2 regions of the Streptomyces tremellae genome follow, and region 2 is predicted to be linked to the other one. Evidence: predicted binding sites of a transcription regulator. Region 2 holds the regulator's gene; the other holds the start of a gene.
What was found. Region 2 encodes HrcA, which represses chaperone genes, less so after heat shock. Its sites were predicted from a motif close to TTNGCACTCNGNNNNNCNGAGTGCNAA; they were not measured.

Region 1 (7,871 bases), on a different contig from region 2:
CACCGCCGGAGACGATGCCCTCCTCGACCGCGGCGCGGGTCGCGGAGATCGCGTCCTCAAGGCGGTGCTTCTTCTCCTTGAGCTCCACCTCGGTGGCCGCGCCGACGCGGATCACGCAGACGCCGCCGGCCAGCTTCGCGAGGCGCTCCTGGAGCTTCTCGCGGTCCCAGTCGGAGTCGGTGGTCTCGATCTCGGCCTTGATCTGGTTGACGCGGCCCGTCACGTCGGCGCTGTTGCCGCCGCCGTCGACGATGGTCGTGTCGTCCTTGGTGACCGTGACGCGGCGGGCGGTGCCCAGCACGTCGAGACCGGCCTGGTCGAGCTTGAGGCCGACCTCCTCGGCGATGACGGTCGCGCCCGTGAGGGTGGCGATGTCGCCGAGCATGGCCTTGCGGCGGTCGCCGAAGCCGGGGGCCTTGACGGCCACCGCGTTGAACGTGCCGCGGATCTTGTTGACGACCAGGGTCGAAAGGGCCTCGCCCTCGACGTCCTCGGCGATGATCAGCAGCGGCTTCGAGCCACCCGCCTGGATGACCTTCTCAAGCAGCGGCAGGAGGTCCTGGATGGAGGAGATCTTGCCCTGGTTGATCAGGATGTACGGGTCCTCTAGGACGGCCTCCATCCGCTCCTGGTCCGTGACCATGTACGGGGAGAGGTAGCCCTTGTCGAAGGCCATGCCCTCGGTGAAGTCCAGTTCGAGACCGAAGGTGTTGGACTCCTCGACGGTGATGACACCGTCCTTGCCGACCTTGTCCATCGCCTCGGCGATGAGCTCGCCGACCTGCTGGTCCTGCGCGGAGAGCGCGGCCACGGCGGCGATGTCGGACTTGTCGTCGATGGGGCGCGCGGTGGCCAGGAGGTCCTGGGAGACCGCGGCGACGGCGGCGTCGATGCCGCGCTTGAGGGCGGCGGGGGAGGCGCCGGCCGCGACGTTGCGCAGGCCCTCGCGGACCAGCGCCTGGGCGAGCACCGTGGCGGTGGTGGTGCCGTCACCCGCGATGTCGTTGGTCTTGGTCGCCACCTCCTTCACGAGCTGCGCGCCGAGGTTCTCGTACGGGTCCTCGACCTCCACCTCGCGGGCGATGGTGACGCCGTCGTTGGTGATGGTGGGCGCACCGAACTTCTTGTCGATGACGACGTTGCGGCCCTTGGGGCCGATCGTCACCTTGACCGTGTCGGCCAGCTTGTTGACGCCGCGCTCGAGGGCGCGACGGGCGTCCTCGTCGAACTTCAGGATCTTCGCCATGGGAGCTTCTGTCCTCTCGAACGACCTGCGCCCCCGTCCGCCCGGCGTTCGCAGGGGGGCCAGGGGCGCAGATCAGAAAAGCAATACGGGGTGGAGTTACTTCTCGATGATCGCGAGCACGTCGCGAGCCGAGAGGACGAGGTACTCCTCGCCGCTGTACTTCACCTCGGTGCCGCCGTACTTGCTGTACAGAACGACATCGCCGACCGAGACGTCGAGCGGCAGGCGCTCGCCGTTCTCGAAGCGGCCCGGGCCCACGGCCAGGACGACGCCCTCCTGGGGCTTCTCCTTGGCAGTGTCCGGAATGACCAGGCCAGAGGCCGTGGTCTGTTCGGCGTCGAGCGGCTGGACCACGATGCGGTCCTCAAGCGGCTTGATGGCAACCTTGGTGCTGGCGGTCGTCACGATCCGACCTCCCCCTTCGGAGATCTCACGGGGTTGACTGTCTGAGGGTGGCGACCAGGTGGATCCGTCGTCGCGGGTGCCGGACCTGCCCGTCGCGCGTTCTGGCACTCTCACTCGGGGAGTGCCAAAGCTGAGACTATGACCGCGGTTAGCACTCGGTCAAGCGGAGTGCCAGTCGACGTGGCACGCGCCGCGCTGCCGGGGGTGCGCCGAGGGCGGTGCGGGCGGCCCCTGGCCACGGTATGCCGCCGGACGGCCGGCGCCGCACCCCGGGCGTGGCGGCGGCCCCGGACGTCCGTCCGGGGCCGCGTGGGCGCGGGTCGCGCGGTGCCGCGTGCGTCTGATCGCGGCCGGGGTCAGACGTAGTCCTCCAGGCGGGCCACGGCGTAGCCCTGGTCCGTGATGCGCTTCAGGAGGTTGCGGACGTTCTCCACCATCGTGGCCTTCCACTCGGAGGGCCCCTGGAAGTGGGTGAGGATGATGTCGCCGGGCTCGAAGTGCTGGGCCTCGTCGCGCCAGTCCATGTGCGTGGGGAACGCCTCGGTCTCCCACAGCGGGAAGGCCTTGATCCCGCAGGACTTGGCGATCCGCAGCGTGTCGCCGTTGTAGTTGCCGTACGGCGGCCTGAACAGCGTCGGCCGCTTGCCGTACTCCTTGGCGAGCTTGTCCTGCTGGCCGCAGATCTCGTGTTCCTGCTGCGCGTGGGTGAGGCCGGGGAGGTAGGGGTGGGTGAGGGTGTGGTTGCTGAGGGTGACGCCCGACGCCTGCGCCTTGGCGAAGTAGCCGTAGTCGTCCTTGATCAGGTAGTCGCTGAGGAAGGCGCTGTAGGGGACGTGCAGCTCGGACATCATCGAGAGGAAGTCGGGCTCCTTCTCCGAGCCGTCGTCGATGGTGAGGAAGACGACCTTGTCCTTGGTGGGGACGCGGGTGAAGACGGGCGGCAGCCCCTGCTCGCCGCCCTCGGCCTCGAACCCCTTGCGGGTGGGGACCACCGGCTTCACCGCGGGCGGCGGGGGCGCGAGCAGCGGCGGGGTGGGAAGGCCCCACTTCTTCGCCGCGGCGAGCCGGGCCGCCGCGGTCGCCTTCACGCGCGCCGCGTACGAGGCGAGCGCACCGGCCGCGTCGGCGGGCCGCGCCCCGGCGGCGGGCGCGCCGGGCACCGGCCTTACGGACGGCTTGGCTGCCGGGCGGAGTTCGGGGGTGCGGGAGGGCGGGGACGCGCCCGCGGTGGACGCGCCGGGCCGGTGGGGGCCTGGCGCGGAGGACGCGCCGGAGGCGGACGGGTCGCCCGGGGCGGCGGGCGGCGCGGACGCGGTGGCGGAGGCCGCCGCGGAGGCCGGTACCGACGCCGGCGCGGAGGCCGCCGCCGAGGAAGTGCCGGACGGCGTGGCGGATCCGGTGGCCGGGGACGCGCCCGCCGAGGGGCTACCGCCCGCCGGTACGGACCCGGGGGTCGCGGCGTCCCCGCCCGGCGGGGCGGCGACGCCCGCGGCGCCCGCGAGCCGGGCCGCGCCCGCCTTCCCCGCGTCGCCCGCGAGGTCGGCACCCCCGGCCGAGCAGCCCGAGCCGAGCGCGGCGACGGAGGCGACCGAGGCGGCGAGCAGCGCGGAGGCGACGGCGCGGGCGGGCCGCCGCTGCGCCCGGCCGTCCCGCCCGGGTCTGCGTCTGCGGCGCCCGGTACGCGCGCCTCCGCTCGATCCGGACGCCCGCTCTTTCATCATTTCTTCGGTTTGTCGTACTAGTCGCATGGCGCCGCATCCTGTCAGCGGTGGACGCCCGCTCCGCGCAGGCGCCGCCGCCCGGCACCCGCACTCCCCCGCCTGGCCGACAGTGCCGCCCGCTGCCCGACAATGGGCCGGTGACCGAAGAACCGCCCCGCCTCGCACCCCTGCTCACCCCGGAGGGCCAGGCCCTGCTCGCGGAGGTCCGCGACCACGACCCGGCGCGGGAACTCGCGCTCGCCACCCGGCTGCGCCGCGACCACGACGCCGCCCTGGTCTCCGCGGCGCTCGGGCAGGCGCGGCTGCGGCAGCGGGCGGTGGCGAAGTTCGGCGCGCGGGACGCGCACCGGATGTACTTCACGCCGAACGGCGTCGAGCAGGCCACCCGCACCGCCGTGGCCGCCCACCGCGCGGCGCGCTTCCGCGCGCTCGGCGTCGCGCGGGTGACCGACCTGTGCTGCGGGATCGGCGGTGACGCGGTGGAGCTCGCGCGGGCGGGCATCGCCGTCACCGGCGTCGATCTGGACCCGCTGACCTGCGAGATCGCCGAAGCGAACGTGCGTGCCCTGGCGCCGGACGGGCCGCGGGCCGCCTTCGTGCGCGCCGATGTCACCGCGTACGACACGACCGGCGCCGAGGCGCTGTTCGTCGACCCGGCGCGGCGCCGCGGCGCGGGCCGGGTCTTCGACCCCGAGGCGTACGCGCCGCCGCTGTCCTGGGCGCTCGACGCGGTACGCCGTACAGGCCTCGGCGCGATCAAGATCGCCCCCGGCATCCCGCACGCGCTGGTGCCCGACGACTTCACGGCCGAGTGGGTCTCGTACGAGGGCGACGTGAAGGAGGCGGTCCTCTGGCACACCCCCGGCGCCCCGGGGCCGCCCCGGCGCGCCACGCTCCTGCCCGCGGGCGCGGCGGTCGCCGACCGCGGCCTGCCCGACCCCCCGGTCCGCGCCCCCGGCCGCTACCTCTACGAGCCGGACGGCGCCGTCATCCGCGCGCACCTCGTCGCGGAGGCCGTCGCGGACCTGCCGGACGCGGGCCTGCTCGACGAGACGATCGCGTACGTCACCTCGGACGTCCGCCACGAGACGCCGTTCGCGACCGGCTACGAGATCACCGACGTCCTCCCCTTCCACCTCAAGCGCCTCAAGGCGCTGCTGCGGGAGCGCGAGGTGGGCGTCCTGACCGTCAAGAAGCGCGGCTCCGCGGTCGAGCCCGAGGAACTGCGCAGGAAGCTCAAGCTCAAGGGCCGCAACGAGGCCACCGTCATCCTCACCCGCACCGCCGGCGCCCCCGCCATGCTCCTCGCCCACCCCCTGCCGCGCCCCCGCTGACCCGCGGCGCCCGCCAGGCGCCGACCCGGTCGCGGCAGGCGCGCCGGCGGCAGGCCGGGGACCAGTGGCGAGCAGGAGCGCCGGCTGCGCCCGCCGGGGGCGGCCCGGCCGGCCCCGCTCGGGTCCCGGCCGGGTCAGTGCGGGTCGTCGAGGTCGGTCAGCTCGTCCGCGTAGATCCGGGAGAGGGGCTGGGGGCCCACGTACTGCTGGCAGTTGCACTGACGCAGCTCGAAGTGGAGGGGCTTCTTGTTCTCGTCCCACTCGGTCGGGACCTGCACGTCCTCATGGCACTTACCGGCCTTGTCGTGCTTGGCCAGGTGATGGGTGCAGCCGCAGACGGCCTCGGGCGGCTTGTGGGCCTCCTCGAGCGCGAGGCGCCCGTCCTCGGCGAGCTTCAGGCGCTCCATCCTGCGGTCGTGCCTGGTTTTGAGCGCCGACCTGCCGGTGTCCGCGATCCAGCTGAACCCGCCGACCATGAAGAAGACGAATATCCACCAAAACCAGTTCATCCGCCGCCCCTTCACCCGAATGGCGCATGCGTGTCCACTCCAGAATAGGACGGACGAGGTAGGAACGGCCTCAACAGGAGGCGCCGCACGCGTCACGTGCGGCAGCTGTGCCCGCCGCACCGCACGCGACCTGCGGCGCGCCCCTCCCGGGGCCCTTCCGCGCACGGCCGTGCCCACTTCAGGACGCCCGGCGCCCCCCTCCTTCGGCGGCGGGGCGGACGCTCCTTCCGTCTCTCCTCCCACGGTGCCACGCGGAGAGGACAGCCGAAAGGCCGCACGGACGGGGTGGGGCCGGGGCCGCACGAGGGGGCGTCCGGCGTCAGGCCCCGGCTTCGTCGAGCGGTTCGAAGCGCCAGCGGTGGACCGGGCGGGCGAGGAGGGCGTCCGGCGGCTCGGGGAGCTCGGGCACGGGGGTGTCGTACGCGCCGGGCCACCAGGTCAGCACCAGGACCCGGCCGCCGGGGGCGCGGAACGTCTCACGGCGCAGCGGCTCCTCGGCCGGGCGCTGGGCACGGGCCCAGGCGAGCAGCTCCGCGCCACGGCCCTCCACGGCCTTCGCCTCCCACATCAGCGTGACGGTCATCAGTTCCCCTTCCGCTCCCGCACGGTGTGTGCGTGTACGTGCGCGTGCGCGGCGGCGTGGACGGCGTCGTGCGCAGCGTCCGCGGGGACGTGCGTCTCCGTCACCGGCAGGGAGCTGTCGGCCGACAGGTCGAAGGCGGACGCCGAGCGGCCGCGCGCGACCATCTCGGCGCCGAGCGCCGCGACCATCGCGCCGTTGTCCGTGCACAGGCCGGGCCTCGGCACCCGCAGGGTGATCCCGGCCCGCGCGCACCGCTCCTCCGCCATGGCGCGCAGCCGGGAGTTGGCCGCGACGCCGCCGCCGATCATCAGATGGTCCACGCCCTCGTCCTTGCAGGCGCGCACGGCCTTGCGCGTCAGCACGTCCACCACGGCCTCCTGGAAGGACGCGGCGACGTCGCGCACCGGCACCTCCTCGCCCGCCGCGCGCCTCGCCTCGATCCAGCGGGCCACGGAGGTCTTGAGCCCCGAGAACGAGAAGTCGTACGCCGCGTCGCGCGGGCCGGTCAGCCCGCGCGGGAACGCGATCGCCGCCGGGTCCCCCTCGCGCGCGAGCCGGTCGATGACCGGGCCGCCGGGGAAGCCGAGCTGGAGCACGCGCGCGATCTTGTCGAACGCCTCGCCCGCCGCGTCGTCGATGGTCGCGCCGAGCGGCCGTACGTCCGCGGTGATGTCCGGCGCGAGCAGCAGCGACGAGTGGCCGCCGCTGACCAGCAGGGCCATCGTCGGCTCCGGCAGCGGGCCGTGTTCGAGCTGGTCGACGCAGATGTGCGAGGCGAGGTGGTTGACGCCGTAGAGCGGCTTGCCGAGCGCGTACGCGTACGCCTTCGCCGCCGACACCCCGACGAGCAGCGCGCCCGCGAGGCCGGGGCCCGCCGTGACGGCGATGCCGTCGAGGTCGCGCGCCGAGACCCCGGCGGTGGCGAGGGCCCGCTCGATCGTCGGGACCATCGCCTCCAGATGGGCGCGCGAGGCGACCTCGGGCACGACGCCGCCGAAGCGCGCGTGCTCGTCGACGCTCGACGCGACGGCGTCGGCCAGCAGGGTCGTGCCGCGCACGACGCCGACGCCGGTCTCGTCGCAGGACGTCTCGATGCCGAGGACGAGTGGTTCGTCAGCCAGCGGAGCCATCAGTGTCCGTTCCTCCCGTGCCCGGTCCCGTGCCGCGGCCGGGTCCTGTCTCTGGTGCCGCGCCGGGTTCCGCCGCGGGCGGCGTCTCGCCCGGGGTCTCCTTCATGTCGCGCCGCATCACCAGCGCGTCCACGTTCCCCGGCTGGTAGTAGCCCTTGCGGAAGCCGATCGGCTCGAAGCCGAAGCGCGTGTACAGCCTCTGCGCCCTGGTGTTGTCGACCCGTACTTCGAGCAGGACCTCGCTGGACTCGAACGCGGTGGCGTGCCGCAGCAGCTCGGTGAGCAGCCGGGCGCCGAGGCCGCCGCCCCAGTGGTCCCTGGCCACGCCGATGGTCTGCACGTCGGCGACGCCGCCGACCGCGGCGAGCCCCGCGTAGCCGACGATCCTGCCGCCCTCGTCGGCGACGACGTAGCGGCGGGTCGCGTACGGGCCGCGCGCGTGCGCGAGCTCCGACCAGAACATGCCGGGCGACCAGGCGTCCTCGGGAAAGAGCTCGTCCTCGAGTTCGAGCACGGCGTCCATGTCCCACCAGCGCATCTCGCGCAGCACCGCGGAAGGGGGCTCACTCACTTCGGGGTGACCACCTTGTAGTTCTTGGGGACCTGCGCGTCCGGACGGCGCAGGTACAGCGGGCGCGGCGGCAGGAAGCCCGCGGCGGGCGCGGACCCCGGGGCGCGGGACCCGGCCCCGGCGAGCAGCCCGGCCGCGAGGGACGCGAGCGCGGCGGCCGACTGGTGCTCGGGGCCGCGGGCGTCGGGGAAGACCTCGGGGTACAGCAGCGCGCCGGCGCCGACCGCGGGCAGCCCGGCCACCGCCTGTGCGAGCTCGCCGGGCCGGGCGACCGCGGGCTCGGTGGCCCGGGTCCTGGCGTCGGCGTAGCGGGCCCAGTAGACCTCCTTGCGGCGGGCGTCCGTGGCGACGACGAACGGCCCTTCGACGCCG
Region 2 (7,871 bases):
CGATGCGGGACTCCTTGCTGCCGGGCACCAGGTGGTCGACGAGCACGCCGAGGCGCGCTTCGGGCCCCGGAGCGAAGTCCGCGACGATCGCGGGCAGGTCGTCCACGCCGCCGAGGTACTCCACGACGACGCCCTCCACCCGCAGGTCGTCGCCCCACACCTTCTCGACCAGCTCGGCGTCGTGCCGGCCCTCGACATAGATGCGGCCCGCGCGCGCCACCCGGGCCCGCGCGCCGGGCACCGCGACCGAGCCGGAGGCCGTAGTGGCGGGCGCCCTACGGCCCGCGCCCGCCGCCGGGCGCACCAGCGTCACCGGCTTGCCCTCCAGCAGGAAGGCCGCGGGCTCCATGGGGAAGACCCGGTGCTTGCCGAAGCGGTCCTCCAGGGTGACCGTGGGGCCCTGCGCGGTCTTCTCGCAGCGGATCACCGCGCCGCAGAACCCGGTCGACACCTCCTCCACGACGAGGTCGGGCTCCGCTGGAACCTCGGGCACGGGCGTGGAGCGCTTCCACGGGGGCGTCAGATCAGGGCTGTAACTCCGCACGGCCCGACCCTATGCCGATCACCGCCCGATGTCCCGGTCCCGCAGCAGCGCGCTGCCACCCGCCCGTGCGCGTCCCCACCCGCGCCCGGCCCCGGCACGCGGACGCCGGTCCTGCGCCTGCGCCGCGCGCTGCCGTCCGCCCCTGGGGAGTTCACACACCGCCCCGCGCCGGCGCGTCACGCTGGGCCCGTACGAACGCCGCGTCCACCACCGCGCCGTGCCCCGGCACGTACAGCGCGTCCTCGCCGCCCAGGCGGAGCAGGACGTCGAGCGCGGCCGGCCAGCGGTCCGGCACCGCGTCGGGCCCCGCCTGCGGCGGCCCTGACTCCTCCACCAGGTCGCCGCAGAACAGCACCGCGGGGCCGGCCGCGGGGTGTACCAGCACGGCCAGGTCGCAGGCGGTGTGGCCGGGGCCCGCGTCGACGAGCAGGACCCGCGTGCCGCCGCCGAGGTCGAGTCCGTACGGCTCCTCCCCGACCTCGCGCACCCGCGGCGCGCCGGGCCCGAGGCCGTCCACCGCGGCCCGCGCGGCGGCCGCGGGCACGCCGTGGCGCACGGCGTCCGCGTACAGCGCGGCCCGGCCCGCCGCGCCGCCCAGCGCCTCCGCCAGGCCGGCGGCCCCCGCCACCTCGGCGCCGGGGAACGCGCCCGCGCCCAGTACATGGTCGAAGTGCGGGTGGGTCAGGGCGAGATGCCGCACGGGCGCGCCGTCGGCGAGCCGCAGCGCCGCGTCCCGCACCGCCGCCCCCTGCCGCGGCGTGCCGCCCGCGTCGACGAGCAGCGCCCCGGCGTCGCCCGTCACCAGCCCCACCGTGCAGTCCCAGCCGGGCAGCCTGCACCGGTGCACACCGGGCGCGAGCCGCTGCCAGCCGTCCGGGCCAGGCGCCCCCGGCTCCCCGTCCATCCGACGCCTCCGCCTCTTGCGCTTCTTATGGTTCTTGCGGTTCTTACGGTTCATGCGGCTCGTGCGGATCTTCTCCGCCGCCTGTCCCGTTTCCCCGTCTTCGCCCGGGTACCCGCGCGCGGTCGCGGCCCGTACCCGCAACCTCTCACGCGCGGCGGCGCGATCACGTGGAACACTGCCTTGCTACGCGCGCCCCCACCGGCCGTACACTGGCTCGGAAGGAGCTGGCACTCGGGTGGAGCGAGTGCCAAACGGGGTCGCAGAGCGCGACGAGGGACGACGAACGACGACCGCTGGAGGTGTGCGCCGTGCTCAGCGAACGCAGACTCGAAGTGCTGCGCGCCATCGTCCAGGACTACGTCGGCACGGAGGAGCCCGTCGGCTCCAAGGCGCTCACGGAGCGCCACCGGCTCGGCGTGTCGCCCGCGACGATCCGCAACGACATGGCCGTACTCGAAGAGGAGGGCTACATCGCCCAGCCGCACACGAGCGCGGGCCGCATCCCCACCGACAAGGGGTACCGGCTGTTCGTGGACAAGCTGGCGGGCGTCAAACCGCTCTCCTCGCCCGAGCGCCGGGCCATCCAGAACTTCCTTGAGGGCGCCGTCGACCTCGACGACGTCGTCGGCCGCACGGTCCGGCTGCTCGCCCAGCTGACCCGGCAGGTCGCCGTCGTGCAGTACCCGTCGCTGACGCGGTCCACGGTGCGCCACGTCGAACTGCTCTCGCTGGCGCCGGCCCGGCTGATGCTCGTGCTGATCACCGACACCGGACGGGTCGAGCAGCGGATGATCGACTGCCCCGCCCCGTTCGGCGAGGTCGCCCTCGCCGACCTGCGGGCCCGGCTCAACAGCCGGGTGGTGGGCCGCCGCTTCGCCGACGTGCCGCGCCTGGTGCAGGACCTGCCCGAGTCGTTCGAGGCGGAGGACAGACCCACGGTCTCCACCGTCCTCGCGACCCTGCTGGAGAACCTGGTGGAGGAGACCGAGGAGCGGCTGCTCATCGGCGGCACCGCCAACCTCACCCGCTTCGGGCACGACTTCCCGATGATGATCAGGCCCGTGCTTGAGGCGCTTGAGGAGCACGTGGTGCTCCTCAAGCTCCTCGGCGAGGCGGGCCAGCCGGGAATGACGGTCCGCATCGGGCACGAGAACGCCCACGAGGGCCTCACTTCCACATCTGTCGTAGCCGTCGGCTACGGTTCGGGCGACGAGGCAGTCGCCAAACTCGGCGTGGTCGGACCGACCCGCATGGACTACCCCGGAACGATGGGAGCGGTACGCGCAGTGGCACGTTACGTCGGACAGATCCTGGCGGAGTCGTAAGTGGCCACGGACTACTACGCCGTTCTCGGCGTGCGCCGCGACGCGTCCCAGGACGAGATCAAGAAGGCGTTCAGGAGGCTCGCCCGCGAGCTGCACCCGGACGTCAACCCGGACCCGAAGACGCAGGAGCGCTTCAAGGAGATCAACGCCGCGTACGAGGTGCTCTCCGACCCGCAGAAGAAGCAGGTCTACGACCTCGGCGGAGATCCGCTGTCCAGCAACGGCGGCGGGGGGGCCGGCGGCTTCGGGGCCGGCGGCTTCGGCAACTTCTCCGACATCATGGACGCGTTCTTCGGTACGGCGTCCCAGCGCGGCCCCCGCTCGCGCACCCGCCGCGGCCAGGACGCCATGATCCGCCTGGAGGTCGAGCTCAGCGAGGCGGCCTTCGGCACCACCAAGGACATCCAGGTCGACACGGCCGTCGTCTGCTCCACCTGCAACGGAGAGGGCGCCGCGCCCGGCACCTCCGCCCAGACCTGCGACATGTGCCGCGGCCGGGGCGAGGTCTCGCAGGTGACGCGGTCGTTCCTCGGCCAGGTCATGACCTCCCGCCCGTGCCCCCAGTGCCAGGGCTTCGGCACGGTGGTGCCGACGCCGTGCCCGGAGTGCGCGGGCGACGGCCGCGTGCGCTCCCGCCGCACGCTCACGGTCAAGATCCCCGCGGGCGTCGACGACGGCACCAAGATTCAGCTCGCGGGCGAGGGCGAGGTCGGGCCGGGCGGTGGCCCCGCGGGCGACCTGTTCGTGGAGATCCGCGAGCTGCCGCACTCCGTCTTCCAGCGCCGCGGCGACGACCTGCACTGCACGGTGACGATCCCGATGACGGCCGCCGCGCTCGGCACCAAGTGCCCGCTGGAGACGCTCGACGGTGTGGAGGAGGTCGACGTCAGGCCCGGCACGCAGTCCGGCCAGTCGGTCCCGCTGCACGGTCGCGGCGTGACCCACCTGCGCGGCGGCGGCCGCGGCGATCTGATCGTCCATGTCGAGGTCACCACCCCGACGAAGCTCGACGCCGAGCAGGAGCGGCTGCTGCGCGAACTGGCCAAGCTGCGCGGGGAGGAGCGCCCGACGGGGCAGTTCCAGCCCGGCCAGCAGGGGCTGTTCTCCCGGCTGAAGGACGCGTTCAACGGCCGTTAGGCCCGGCCCGCCGCTGCCCGTCGGCGCGCGCACCGTTCACGGTGCGCGCGCCGACGGCGTTCCGCGACCGGGTCCTTGCTCGGGCGGGGTCGGCGGCCGGCGCCGGGTCTCGGCGCGCGGGGCTTGAACTCGCCCCCACCGCCGGGCACTCCATACCGGTTGGTCTCTCCAGTCGGCCGCCGGACGAACCGGGGCAAACAGCGCCTCCGCACCGCCATGACCGTTGGTTCTTCCCTTGGCATATGCCGGGTGCGAGGGCGATTCTGCGCTCTGGTACCGGCATGGCACCATGCGTGCATGTCCTCCACGCTGACCGATCTCTGTCGGTATCCGATCGTGCAGGCCCCCATGGCAGGCGGAGCGTCCTGCCCCCAGCTGGCCGCCGCGGTCTGCGACGCGGGCGGGCTCGGCTTCCTCGCCGCCGGCTACAAGACGGCCGACGGCATGTACGACGAGATCAAGCGCCTGCGGGGACTCACGGCGGCGCCGTTCGGGGTGAACGTCTTCCTCCCGCAGACCCGGCACGCCGACCGCGCAGCCGTCGACCTCTACCGCAGCCAGCTGGCCGGGGAGGCCGACTGGTACGACACCCCGCTCGGCGACCCCGAGGCCGGCTGGGACGACAACTACGAGGCCAAGCTCGCGGTCCTGCTCGACGAGCCCGTGCCCGTCGTCTCCTTCACCTTCGGCTGCCCGCCGCGCCGCGTGCTCGACCGCTTCCGCCGCGCCGGCACCTACACCGTCGTCACCGTCACCACCCCCGAGGAGGCGCGCGCCGCCCAGTGGTCGGGTGCCGACGCGGTCTGCGCCCAGGGCATCGAGGCGGGCGGACACCAGGGCACCCACCACGACGACCCGGCCACCGACGGCGCGGGCATCGGGCTGCTCTCCCTCGTGCTCCAGGTCAAGGACGCCGTGGAACTCCCCGTCCTCGCGGCGGGCGGCATCATGCGCGGCACCCAGATCGCCGCCGTGCTCGCCCTCGGCGCCCAAGCAGCGCAACTCGGCACCGCGTTCCTCGTCACCGACGAGTCCGGCTCCCCCGACCTGCACAAGCAGGCCATGACCAACCCGCTGTTCGCCCGCACGGAACTCACCCGCGCCTTCTCGGGACGCCCCGCGCGCGGCCTGGTCAACCGCTTCATGCGCGAGCACGGCCCCTACGCCCCCCAGGCCTACCCCGAGGTCCACCACGTCACCTCGCCCCTGCGCAGGGCCGCCGCCAAGGCGGGCGACCCCCAGGCCATGGCGCTCTGGGCGGGCCAGGGCCACCGCATGGCACGGCCCATGCCCGCCGCGCGGCTCGTCGAGGTGCTCGCCGCCGAGACCGAGGCGGCACGCGCCGCGATGACCCTGGGAGGCACCCGGTGACCGCACCGGTCTTCGTCGTGGACGACGGCACACCGCTGCGCCCCGGCACGGTCGTGCTCGCCGGGCCCGAGGGGCGCCACGCCGTCTCCGTACGGCGGCTGCGCGCCGGCGAACAGGTCGTCCTGACCGACGGTGCGGGCACCGGCGCGTACGGCACCGTCGCCGCGGCCGAGGGCAAGGACCGGCTCACCGTCGACATCGTGTCCGTACGCACCGAGGACGCTCCCGCGCCCCGGATCACCGTCGTGCAGGCGCTGCCCAAGGGCGACCGGGGCGAACTCGCCGTCGAGACCATGACCGAGACCGGCGTGGACGCGGTCGTGCCCTGGCAGGCCGCGCGCTGCGTCACCCAGTGGAAGGGCGAGCGCGGCGCCAAGTCCCTCGCCAAGTGGCGGGCCACGGCCCGCGAGGCCGGCAAGCAGTCGCGCCGCCTGCGCTTCCCCGAGGTCGCGGACCCGGCCACCACCCGCCAGGCCGCCCAGCTGCTCGCGGGCGCCGACTTCGCGGCCGTGCTGCACGAGGACGGCGGCGTCGCCGTGCCACTCGCCACCGCGAAGCTGCCGGACGCCGGGCGCCTTGTGCTCGTCGTCGGGCCCGAAGGCGGCGTCTCGCCCGAGGAGTTGGCCGTCTTCGCCGAGGCGGGCGCGGCCCCGCACCGGCTCGGCCCCAGCGTCCTGCGCACCTCCACCGCGGGCACCGCGGCGGCCGCCGTGCTGCTCGCCCGCACCGGCCGCTGGTCCTGACCGCCGCGCCTGTTGCGGCCACCGCCGGGCGGCCCGGCGGCAGCCTGAGTGGCGGGACCGCTACGATGCCCGACGTACGGACGCGAGGAGATGAGGGCCCCGACCATGGCGGGAGAACCACAGGCCGACTGCCTGTTCTGCAAGATCGTCGCGGGGGACGTGCCCGCCACGGTCGTACGCGAGAGCGAGACCACGGTCGCCTTCCGGGACATCAACCCGCAGGCGCCGACCCATGTCCTCGTCATCCCCAGGGCGCACTACCCCGACGCCGCGTCGCTCGCCGCCGCCGCGCCCGAGGTCGCGGCCGACGTGCTGCGCGAGGCAGGCGCGGTCGCCGCCGACGACAAGGTCGAGGCGGGCGGCTACCGGATCGTCTTCAACACCGGCTCCGGCGCGGGGCAGACCGTCTTCCACGCGCACGCCCACGTCCTCGGCGGACGCGGGCTCAACTGGCCCCCCGGATAACGGGGGACCGCCCCCGTGTCCGTCCGTGAGCTCGTCGTGCTCGGCACGGCGAGCCAGGTGCCGACCCGCCGCCGCAACCACAACGGCTACCTGCTGCGCTGGGACGGCCAGGGACTCCTGTTCGACCCCGGCGAGGGCACCCAGCGGCAGATGCTGCGCGCCGGGGTCGCCGCCCACGACATCGACCGGCTGTGCGTGACGCACTTCCACGGCGACCACGCGCTCGGTCTCGCGGGGGTGATCCAGCGGATCAACCTCGACCGGGTCCCGCACGAGGTCACCGCGCACTACCCGGCGAGCGGGCAGCACTTCTACGAGCGCCTCGCACACGCCACGGCCTACCGCGAGACGGTGGCCGTCAGCACGGCGCCGGTCGCGGGCGACGGGCTCGTGACGCTCGCCGAGACCCCCGCGTACACGCTGAGCGCGCACCGGCTCTCCCACCCCGTCGAGGCGTACGGCTACCGGCTCACCGAACCGGACGGCAGGACCATGCTGCCCGCGCTGCTCGCCGAGCACGGCATCGCGGGCCCCGACGTCGGGCGGCTCCAGCGCGAGGGCGAACTGCGGGGCGTACGGGTCGAGGACGTCAGCCGCGTCCGCCGCGGCCAGCGCTTCGCCTTCGTCATGGACACCCGCCTGTGCGCGGGCGTCGCGGCGCTCGCCGAGGGGTGCGACCTGCTGGTCATCGAGTCGACCTTCCTCGAAGCGGACGAGGCGATGGCCGCCGACTTCGGCCACCTCACCGCGGGACAGGCGGGCGCGGCGGCCCGCGACGCCGGGGTGCGCCACCTCGTCCTGACACACTTCTCCCAGCGCTACGACGACCCGGCCGCCTTCGGCCGCGAGGCCCGCGCCGCCGGCTTCACCGGCACCCTCACCGTCGCCGACGACCTCACCCGCGTCCCGGTCCCACACCGCGCCTAGCGTTGCCGGGGCGGGCCCGCCCCGATCTCCCGCGGGCCCGTGACCCGCGAGCCCGCTGCCCCGCCCGGCGTCCGCGCCCCGCCCGAAGGGCCGCGGCCCTTTCCGGCCGGGCGGCCGGAAAAGGGCGCCGCCATCGGGCAGACTTGCGGCATCGCACGCAATCAGGAGCACGCCGTGATCCCACGAGAACGCACCGGAGAGAAGACCACCGCACGCGGCCAGGACGCCGGGCCGCGGATCGACCCGCTGGACGGCCTGCGCGGGCACGGCGACCCCGAATGCGACGTGTACCTGACCGGCACGGTCTTCCTCGACATCATCTTCACCGGCCTCGACAGCGCGCCCGTGCGCGGCACCGAGTCCTGGGCGCGCGGCATGGGGTCGAGCCCCGGCGGCGTCGCCAACATGGCCACCGCGCTCGCCCGGCTCGGCCTGCGTACCTCGCTCTCCGCCGC

Region 1: the regulator HrcA is predicted to act here: its motif matches at 1,800-1,826, upstream of groES (co-chaperone GroES).

What each region holds. Positions count from the first base shown of each region.
Region 1 is NZ_BAABEP010000023.1:20,809-28,679, forward strand. It holds gene groL (chaperonin GroEL) at 1-1,246, opposite strand, end outside; gene groES (co-chaperone GroES) at 1,343-1,651, opposite strand; partial or broken gene ABEA77_RS17370 (polysaccharide deacetylase family protein) at 2,008-2,832, opposite strand; gene ABEA77_RS17375 (THUMP-like domain-containing protein) at 3,510-4,706, shown strand; gene ABEA77_RS17380 (hypothetical protein) at 4,841-5,215, opposite strand; gene ABEA77_RS17385 (hypothetical protein) at 5,535-5,798, opposite strand; gene tsaD (tRNA (adenosine(37)-N6)-threonylcarbamoyltransferase complex transferase subunit TsaD) at 5,798-6,928, opposite strand; gene rimI (ribosomal protein S18-alanine N-acetyltransferase) at 6,912-7,466, opposite strand; gene tsaB (tRNA (adenosine(37)-N6)-threonylcarbamoyltransferase complex dimerization subunit type 1 TsaB) at 7,496-7,871, opposite strand, start outside.
Region 2 is NZ_BAABEP010000022.1:15,355-23,225, forward strand. It holds gene ABEA77_RS16915 (DUF3097 domain-containing protein) at 1-544, opposite strand, end outside; gene ABEA77_RS16920 (MBL fold metallo-hydrolase) at 696-1,448, opposite strand; gene hrcA (heat-inducible transcriptional repressor HrcA) at 1,757-2,773, shown strand; gene dnaJ (molecular chaperone DnaJ) at 2,774-3,910, shown strand; gene ABEA77_RS16935 (nitronate monooxygenase) at 4,208-5,281, shown strand; gene ABEA77_RS16940 (16S rRNA (uracil(1498)-N(3))-methyltransferase) at 5,278-6,024, shown strand; gene ABEA77_RS16945 (histidine triad nucleotide-binding protein) at 6,130-6,489, shown strand; gene ABEA77_RS16950 (ribonuclease Z) at 6,505-7,416, shown strand; gene ABEA77_RS16955 (carbohydrate kinase family protein) at 7,594-7,871, shown strand, end outside.